One region of the uncultured Sphingobacterium sp. genome, then DNA from elsewhere that is predicted to be linked to it. Evidence: riboswitches for the same ligand, from Rfam matches in the RefSeq annotation. Region 1 holds a riboswitch; each other region holds the start of a gene.
The links. A riboswitch is a leader RNA that binds a small molecule or an ion and turns the genes downstream of it on or off. The one in region 1 is predicted to bind S-adenosylmethionine.
Positions count from the first base shown of each region.

Region 2: linked by a shared signal. The riboswitch ahead of metE (5-methyltetrahydropteroyltriglutamate--homocysteine S-methyltransferase) and the one ahead of ACHWSC_RS06655 (5-oxoprolinase) in region 1 are both predicted to bind S-adenosylmethionine.
Region 3: linked by a shared signal. The riboswitch ahead of ACHWSC_RS02410 (O-acetylhomoserine aminocarboxypropyltransferase/cysteine synthase family protein) and the one ahead of ACHWSC_RS06655 (5-oxoprolinase) in region 1 are both predicted to bind S-adenosylmethionine.

Region 1 is NZ_CAXYKD010000008.1:112,823-116,106, forward strand. Features, by position in the region: gene ACHWSC_RS06645 (TolC family protein) at 1-486, opposite strand, end outside; gene ACHWSC_RS06650 (DUF3050 domain-containing protein) at 751-1,521, opposite strand; SAM-I-IV-variant riboswitch at 1,732-1,825, shown strand; gene ACHWSC_RS06655 (5-oxoprolinase) at 1,892-2,155, shown strand; gene ACHWSC_RS06660 (RagB/SusD family nutrient uptake outer membrane protein) at 2,253-3,284, opposite strand, start outside.
Region 2 is NZ_CAXYKD010000032.1:49,402-52,685, forward strand. Features, by position in the region: gene metE (5-methyltetrahydropteroyltriglutamate--homocysteine S-methyltransferase) at 1-2,039, opposite strand, end outside; SAM riboswitch class I at 2,118-2,221, opposite strand; gene ACHWSC_RS14910 (response regulator transcription factor) at 2,408-3,097, opposite strand; gene ACHWSC_RS14915 (sensor histidine kinase KdpD) at 3,200-3,284, opposite strand, start outside.
Region 3 is NZ_CAXYKD010000003.1:99,577-102,860, forward strand. Features, by position in the region: gene ACHWSC_RS02405 (FUSC family membrane protein) at 1-1,236, shown strand, start outside; SAM riboswitch class I at 1,418-1,530, shown strand; gene ACHWSC_RS02410 (O-acetylhomoserine aminocarboxypropyltransferase/cysteine synthase family protein) at 1,786-3,096, shown strand; gene metX (homoserine O-acetyltransferase) at 3,129-3,284, shown strand, end outside.

The DNA of each region.
Region 1 (3,284 bases):
TTGATCAGCAATATCCTGCTCGATTAAAGATCGGTTACTATACGACAGTTCCAAATCCAAAAAAAGATTGCAAACCTCCAATTTCGTCTGCGCTGCGGCATTCTTCCAATCGATTCTGGCCAGCTCATTTTCCAATTTTTTGGACTCTATTTTCATTAGGTCCCGATGCCCATTGTAGAGGTTCAGATAAAAATCCAGGCCGCTATCGTACAAGTAATGAATGATATCATGCTGGGAAGGTTTATTTAAAAGCCCCTGGTCATACACAGGCATATTACTTGCATAACTAGCAGAAGCTCTGGCGGAAATCTTAGGGAGCAACTCCATGCGTTGCTGCTGTACTGCCACCTCAGTTTCTTTGAGCTGCAAATAAGACTGCTCGATGTATTTACTGTTCTGTAGCGCTTTGTCGATCATGTCTTTCAGGGACATGCGCAAAGAATCGAGGGCGAAGGTGTCCGAAATAGCGCATACTAACAATCCCATGGTTAGTATGCCTTTTGCCCAATAGGGAGGAAAAAAGTTCACGTGTGCTATGTAATTTTTTTGCGTTGCAAACTTAGACACTTATTGGAACTTGGATTTCTTCACAAACGCCAATATGTTATGGAAAAAAGACATTTTTTCATCAATTCAAACAAAAAGACCAATATCTGCCAATAAGCCCTTAGAATCTCCTTTTTTATAGCACATAAAAAAGGCCTTTCAAATCGTGATTTGAAAGGCCTTTCTCGACGGTATAATAATAGATTATCCGTATAAGGAATCTTCTATTGCATTCCACAGCTGGATTCTTTTTTGTAGCGCAATTTTACTGATCTCTTTCATTTCTGTCCATTTAACCTCATCGTCCTTCGCAAGATCTGTGATCATCTGCATCGCCAACGGTCCATGCTCGTCGCCGTCAAGATCAATATGGCGTTGAAAATAATAAATAAAGCTATCCAGATTGGCTGTAGGAAAGTTTGTTTTAATTTCTTCCAAAATAGAGGTAAACATTCCCGGAATAAGGTCTTCACGTCCAAATGTAAATGCTGCAGCAATTTTATGCACCTCGCCCTCAGCAATCACTTCGAATGTAAAATTCAAAAAGTCTTTGATCCGCTTGTCCAATGTGGTCGTTGCAATGACATCGAATATGTTGTTCGATTTTTTGGCGTGAGCAATAAATTTGTTGACGAGATGAAGGTCGGCACCCATGGCATCCATGGCGTCCAGATACATCTCAAAATGGCTCAAACGGCGGCCATCAATGTATTCATCCGACTCCTCAGCCAATACAATTTCGTTGATTAGATAGCGCGTTGATGGATGCTCACTCGCAAACCAAGGTAAAGTCGTACAGGTCAATTTAATCTGTAAAGCTTTTAGTAAAGACATAAAATCCCATACAGCGTACACATGCCCTTCTGTAAAAGAACGTAGATTCTTGATCGTTTTGATCTTACGATATAAAGGGTGTTGCAATAATACCTCGCGTTCGGCAGCAATGTATTCGTTAATTTCCGCAATTCTATTCATGGCGCAAAAGTATTGTCTTATCTCTGTTTTTAAAAGTATTTTCGATGAGATTACAGTAACATGATAAATTTTTCGACCAGCTATCCGCTTCATAACCAAATCACAGCCAACAACGCGCCTCGCTTTTGACCTCCCTATTCCTGTTGTTAGCGCTCATTTACCCTTAAAAACAAAAATATTTTTTATTATAAAAAATAATCTACTATATTTGTAGAGTATTCAGAATTGCATGATGCAATACCAACCGAGTGCAGGCACCGCGGTGGTAAATTAATACGGGTTTCGACCAAAATAAACGTCGCTGAACGATTATTTTCCCAACAAGATCTGGATACAGTTTATGGTTTAATCCTTTAAATTTTTAAATTGTATGGCTACTACAACAAATCTTTACCAACACTTACTGGAAAAATTCAGTTATTACTCAACAGATGAACTGATCCAGCTCAACAACGACACCATCTTAGGACAAGGCTGGGGTTCAGCCAAGGCAACCTTTAGAACAGCTTTGATCAGTACATTCTCCAAAAGAGGACTAGATCTTTCCAACATTATTTCCAAGGAAGACGGTTTTACCTCGGTGAAACATGTCCCTGTACGCTTGGAACAGAATGTCCTGATTCCTTTACAGTAATCGTTATCGGCAAAAAAAGCGCGCATCGAAAGGACTTCGTGCGCGCTGCTGTCGTTGGTTTAGGAAATTGCCGATTTAAAAGAAGGCAATAATCTTATTATTTATAGTTTGGATTCTGAATTAATACACCTGCACTTTTCTCAATTTCTGTTTGTGGTAATGGCCAGCGGTAAAATTTGTCCTCAAAATGATAGGGCACTTTACTGTCTTTGACCGCATTGAGTACTTCGCCTGCGATATGCCAACGAATCAGGTCGTAATGCCGTAGTCCTTCGAAAGCAAGTTCAACCCTTCTTTCGTGACGGATACGGTCGCGCATTTTTTCCTTGGTATAACCGGCAGGGAACCCAGGCATCTGAACGCGGCTCCTCAAGGTATTCATGGCATCGTAAACCGATGGGTCTGGTCCAGCGATTTCATTTTGTGCTTCGGCATACATCAATAACACCTCCCCAAACCGCAGTACAACCGCATCCTGTTGGCTCAATGTTGAAAAGCCAAAAGGTAAGTTGGCCGGATCCAAAAATTTCAGCACCCCATAACCTGTAGGCCGCGGATTGGACGGTGTATGGATCTTACCGCCGCCAAAGTCGGGATGATCCACGAAAATTGTTTTGCTCAAGCGCGGATCCCTATCTTTGAAGGGATTGGCTCGGTCAGTCAAGGGTGATTCACCATAAGGCAAACCATCTTTGCATTCATAAGTATCCACCAGGTTCTGTAAAGGTGAAGCAGCGATCCAATCGCCTAGGTACATGTCCCAGGGGGCTGTATTATTCGGTGCCAGAAAATTGACCGAAAAGATAATCTCAGTATTGTTCTTCTGTGTTGCATCGCGAAAGACATTTTCAAAAGCCGTACTTAGGGTATACTCTTTCATGACATCGCTGCATAAGTCTTTTACCTCTTTCAAGATTGCTAAATCGGGCACCCCTTTGTCACCATAAGCCGCAAACAGTAAAACCCGTGCTTTCAAAGCTTTTGCTGAACTCGCGGTCGCATGCCCCCCATTATTGAAATAAGGTTTAGCCGCTAAGTTAGCGATCCCAAAATCCAGATCAGCGCGAATCTGTTTTAGGATATTCTCCGCAGTTTCCTTTGGCTGACGCTGATTCTCTAGACTGAGGGA
Region 2 (3,284 bases), on a different contig from region 1:
ATCGTGATGACGTCAGCATCCATTGCAGCGATATCTTCGATTACATTATTGAACTCAGAGTAACACATGTGTGTGTGAATCTGTGTATCGTCTTCTACATTTGATGAAGAAACACGGAAAGCACGTACTGCCCAGTTCAAGTAATCTTTTTGATCAGCTTTACGTAGCGGTAATCCTTCACGGATTGCTGGTTCATCGATTTGTATGATTTTGATACCTGCTTTTTCCAACGCTTGTACTTCGTCTAAGATCGCCAATGCAATTTGGTAAGTCGTTGTTGAACGCGGTTGGTCATTACGTACGAAAGACCATTGTAAGATGGTAACCGGACCAGTCAACATACCTTTAACCGGACGGTTAGTCAATGATTGAGCGTATGAAGACCAACGGACAGTCATATCTTCAGGACGGTATACATCACCATAGATAATCGGAGGTTTTACACAACGTGAACCGTAAGATTGTACCCAGCCGTTTTGTGTGAAAGCGTAACCAGCCAATTGTTCACCGAAGTATTCAACCATGTCGTTACGTTCGAATTCGCCGTGTACTAATACGTCGATATCCAATTGCTCTTGAAGACGGATTGTGTTTTCAGTTTCTTCTGCGATTGCTTTATCGTACTCTGCCTGCGTGATAGCACCTTTTTTCAGGTCTGCTCTCCATTTACGAACATCTTTCGTTTGTGGGAATGAACCAATAGTTGTGGTAGGGAATGCTGGCAAGTTGAACTTCGCTTGTTGCGCTGCTTTACGGTCAGCAAATGCTGAAGTACGTTTCGCATCGTCATCAGTGATATTGCTTGTACGTGTTTTAACCTCTGGTTTGTGGATCAGTGGAGAAGTACGACGGCTTTCAGCCGCAGCTTTGTTGGCTTCGAAGCGTTTTGCTGTTTCAGCATCAACTTCACCTTCTGCTAATACGGCTAAGTCTTTTACCTCAGCTAATTTTTGTTTAGCAAATGCTAACCAGTTTTTTACTTCAGCTGGTAGCGATTGCTCATTGTGTTCATTGTCTAAGTCAAAAGGAACGTGCAACAATGATGAAGAAGGAGCTACCCATACACGGTCTTTTCCTAATGCATCAACAGCTTGTTTGATTTTAACCAATGATTTTTCGTAATCATTTTTCCAGATGTTACGGCCTTCAACAATACCCAAAGATAATGTTAATGAAGCAGGAACTTTAGCTAGTACCGTATCCAATTGGTTTTCACCGCGTACCAAATCCAAATGTAAAGCATGGATAGGTAGGTTAACTGCGATATCTTCGTTATCTTTTAAAGCTTCGAAGTAAGTCGTCGCGATTAATTTGATATTTTTTGCTGCTGCAGCTAATTTTTCGAAAGTGGGTTGATATAAAGCTTTTACTTTAGCATCTAAATCCAATGCTAAGAAAGGCTCGTCAATCTGAACATATTGCGCACCGGCCTCAGCTAGTTTAGCTAATATTTGCTCATATACTGGAACAAGTTTATCCAATAAATCGATGCGGTCGAAGCCAGCTTCTTTTTCTTTACCGATCAAAAGGTAAGTGATAGGACCTAATAGAACTGGTTTAGTATCGATGCCCAATGATTTTGCTTCGTTATATTCATTTAAGAACTTTTCGGACGTCAATTTGAATTCTTGATCTTTTGTAAATTCTGGCACCATATAGTGGTAGTTGGTATCCAACCACTTGGTCATTTCCATTGCTGTCACGTCGATTCCTTCTTGTTGGAAACCACGCGCCATGGCAAAATATAAATCTAAGCTGTAATTGTTGTCTACTTTATTCAATAAAGAATGGTAACGAGCAGGAATTGCACCAACAGTAAGGGTTAAATCCAATACTTGATCGTAAAAAGAGAAATCATTGGAAGGGATCAAATCTATTCCAGCATCTTTTTGTGTTTTCCAATTGCCTTCACGAATTTTTTTTGCTGTGTCCAATAATTCCTCAACAGAAGATTTTTTAGCCCAATAGGCCTCATTGGCTTTTTTCAATTCGCGGAACGCGCCCACACGAGGGTAACCTAAATTGTTAGTCAATAACATAATGAATGTTTTTAATATTTCTTTTTCAACTATATTTCTTGCTAGAGAGAGAAGGACACACTAGAATTCGGTGACTTCGGCTTATCATTCCCATATCAAGTAGGGTAGAATTTAGCACCTTGTCAAGGGACAGGTTGCTAAGGCTTCATCGGGTCTATTCCCTCTGCCTTTCTCTATAAGCGACGCTAAGTTAGAACATTTCTTTTTGAAATGCAAATTTTTTATAAAAGTGCATCAATTTTTTATATTCTACTAAGAATAAAATTGTTTTGTTCTTTTCTTTTCATCCATGATTTAGTGTATGCCATGTTTCAATACGCTGTGTAGCATAAAAAATGGGGAATGACTGTTTCTCATTCCCCATTTTTTTAGCTCACCAAAAGTTTGTAACCTTTTCCGTGCACATTGACAATTTCAACTTTACTATCTTCTTTTAGATATTTACGAAGTTTACTGAGAAATACATCCATACTTCTACCCGTAAAGTAGTTGTCATCATGCCATATTTTTAATAAAGCTTCTTCTCGGGTCAGCACATCATTTTTCTTTAAACAAAGCAAGCGCAGTAGTTCCGCTTCTTTGGTGGATAGTTTTTGCATCTGTCCTTTGTAAGAAATTTGCTGACTTGTATAATCAAAGAAATAATCGCCAATTTCAAATTTATCAGCAACCACTTCCTCTTCTTTGTCTCGAACACTGCGCTTCAGTAAAGCATTGATGCGGAGCAATAATTCCTCCACTCGAAAAGGCTTTGTGATATAATCATCTCCCCCTAATTCAAAGGCTTCGGTTTTATCTTCCATCATCCCCTTTGCTGTGGCAAAGATAATAGGAACAGTGTTGTTTGTTTTTCTGATTTCACGTCCAACTGTAAATCCGTCCTTTTTTGGCATCATGACATCGAAAATACAGAGGTCGTAGTTATTTTTTTTGAATTGAGAAATCGCTTCATCTCCATCCGTGCATAATGTGACGTCAAATTTTCCCTTTAATTCGAGATAGTCTTTTAAAAGATCCCCCAAATTAGGATCATCTTCTGCTAATAATATCTTTTGCATAATGATTATATTAATTTTCACCAATGTCCCTTGATGCTGATAAATCAGCTTTCCTCAACCTTTGAAATTTTTTAAAGAGGAAATATACAAAAAAGGAACGTTTTATTTTTTAATAGGCAAAATTACTTCAAAGGTCGTGCCCTTATCTTTTTCACTTTTAACTGTAATTTTTCCGTTCAGCCTTCTC
Region 3 (3,284 bases), on a different contig from region 1:
CACGATTATGATGCGATTCGCAAAAACCTTGCAGACACAGGCAGCCTCCCTTTAATTCGTCAAACAATCAAATTATTAGCTTTAGAAATTGATAGCTTTTCACAACCTAACAAGCGGTTTCGGTATGCACATCAATTATATCACAATAACTTTAAAATTAATGCCCTCTTACAGGATTTAAAAGAAATTCAAGAAGAGCAGGCCGGTCAAGCAAAAAGTATATTATGTTCGATCATAAGCAACATCGAAGCAATTATTGAAGTACTCAACCGAATTCAGGTGGCTTTTTATCAAAATCAGGAAATCCAGGATAAGATTGACAGCAGTGAGTACCAACAATTTATCAATCGACCTTTGTGCAATTTCGCTGATCTAAAAAGTAAACTCCATCTGAATAACCCGCTTTTTCGATTTGCCGTTCGGATGGCTCTTCTTTTTGGAACAGGCGCATTGATCGGTATTTTATTTTTGGATTTTAAATATACCTATTGGATCTTACTGACGATCGCTATTGTTGCCAGACCAGCATTTTCAATGACAAAAAAGCGTAATATAGAGCGTATTGTAGGCACATTCTCGGGTATAATCGTTGGCATATTCTGCTTAATTGCTATTCATTTTCTCCCGGCTCTCCTTACCATAGCTGCATTAGGTCTTTTCGGATTCTTTTTATTCAATCGATCTAATTATATGGTCAGTGTCATCTTTATTACCTTGGGAATTGTAATTGCGCTCAATTTGTTTGAAGGCAATATCAATCTCATTTTAGGCAGCCGAATACTTTTCACACTCATTGGAGCATTCTTAGCTATAGCAGGTTATTTCTTGATCCCCGTACGCCAGAGCACAGGCATGGTTCAGCTGGCAAAAGAAGTATCCCTTTACAACGAACATTATTTCCAGATCATCAATAACCGTCTGTCGGACGAGAGACAAAGTTCGTTTGATATACGGCTGGCTCGCAAAAAAGCGCAGACTGCCATGGCCCTGTTTTCAGACGCTATCAATCAAATGAAAAAAGAACCCGAACACAAATGGATGGATTGGTCACATATCCACCATTTTCAGGCACTCTCTTATCAGGTCAACTCCCATTTGGTGGGTCTTTCGCTATCGTTAAGCAAAAAGACGAATCGCCACCTGACGTATGATATCCATAGTAGAATTGATGCACTTAAACCTCTTTTAACAGATTTAAATCAAATTGCAGAACGGATCAACTTAAAGAAATCATAATATCCGATTGGCAGTTACTTATCAAGTTTCATCGGACAATATGCGATCCGATGCGTATGTTATTCAAAATTCCTTTAACTAAAAAACAGCTTTTCTTTTGCTTTAATAAAAAAAGAGTTTATATTTGTATCGTCTTCGAAAGAAGATTTCTAATCAACACCTCCCTTAATCAGTAGGTCTTGATTTATAAAGAAGTGGCGAGAGACTGGCTCAATGACCCACTGGCAACCTTCAATTTGTTTGAAAAGGTGCCAATTCCTGTCCAAAACAATATCGTTTTGGAGCATATAAATAACATAAGACAATGATTATTAAACTACTGAAGTCCATTAAAAATTCAGGTTCAACACAAGTGAGCCGCACGATAAGCGAAAGTGTAAGCCATCATACAACTGTATTGATGCGAATGCGTATGCATATGCACTTCCATGCTTGTTAAAAATCATTTCCTTTTTCTTGGATAAAGATTTAACAGACCCTTCAAGGAGGTGTGTATGCTTCTCTTTTTACTTAGCAATTTCTTTTTGAACCCTTAAAATCTGATATATTATGTCTTCAAACAAAAATTTAAAATTCGAAACTCTTCAGGTTCACGCTGGCCAAGTCGCTGACCCTACTACGGGATCTAGAGCAGTTCCTATATATCAAACAACATCTTTTGTATTTGAAAATGCCGAACACGGCGCAAACTTATTTGCATTAAAGCAGTTCGGCAATATTTATACACGGATTATGAATCCTACTACGGATGTTTTCGAACAACGTATTGCGGCACTTGAAGGTGGAGTCGCGGCTGTTGCTGTTGCGTCTGGCCAGGCGGCACAGTTTATTGCATTAAATAATATCTTGGAAAGTGGTGACAATTTTGTTGCCGGATCCAACTTATACGGCGGTACATTCAACCAGTTTAAAGTTTCTTTTAAACGCCTGGGCATCGAAGCTCGATTTGCAACGGACGCCGAGGCAGATAAAATTGAAGCCCTCATTGATGATAAAACAAAGGCCATCTATGTTGAAACAATTGGAAACCCAAGTTTCAATATTCCAGACTTTGAGAAAATTGCTGCAGTAGCAAAAAAATATGACTTACCGTTAATCGTCGATAATACTTTTGGAGCTGGGGGTTATTTATTTAAACCTTTGGAGTATGGTGCAAATGTGGTTGTTGAATCGGCAACTAAATGGATCGGTGGACATGGCACAAGCATTGGAGGTGTCATCGTCGACGGCGGAAACTACAATTGGGGCAACGGAAAATACCCTCAATTTTCCGAACCATCTGAAGGCTATCATGGCTTAGTTTTTTCCGAAGTTTTCGGTGAAGGCGGACCGTTTGGAAATATTCAATTTGCCATTCGGGCACGTGTGGAAGGGCTTCGGGATTTCGGACCAGCACTCTCCCCTTTCAATTCATTCTTATTATTACAAGGCCTTGAAACCCTGTCTTTGCGGGTGCAACGCCATGTAGACAACACTTTAGAGGTAGCTAAATGGCTTGAGGCGCATCCACAGGTAGAAAAAGTAAACTATCCGGGCTTAAAAAGCTCTCCGAGCTTCGCTAACGCACAAAAATACCTTAAAAATGGCTATGGTGCAGTACTTTCTTTCCAACTCAAAGGTGACGCAGCACAGAAGGCCAATAGCTTTATCGACAGTTTAGAATTGATCAGTCACCTGGCCAATGTTGGCGATACGAAGTCATTGATTATCCATCCAGCAGCGACTACTCACCAACAATTAAGTGATGAAGATCAAGCCAATGCTGGAGTGTTCAAAGGTTTATTACGTCTTTCTGTCGGAATAGAACATATTGATGACATCAAAGCTGATTTACAACAAGCTTTTGATAAAATTAAATAATCAGATTTTTTCGGCCTAAACTTAAACGTAAAATGAGTAAGCATATTTATCTGCACCCGGAGCCTTTTGTATTTGAAAATGGAAGAGAGCTTACTGATTTACAAATCAGTTATGAAACATTTGGCAAACCCAATGCAGATCGCAGTAATGTGATCTGGGTTTGCCATGCACTAACGGCCAATGCAGAT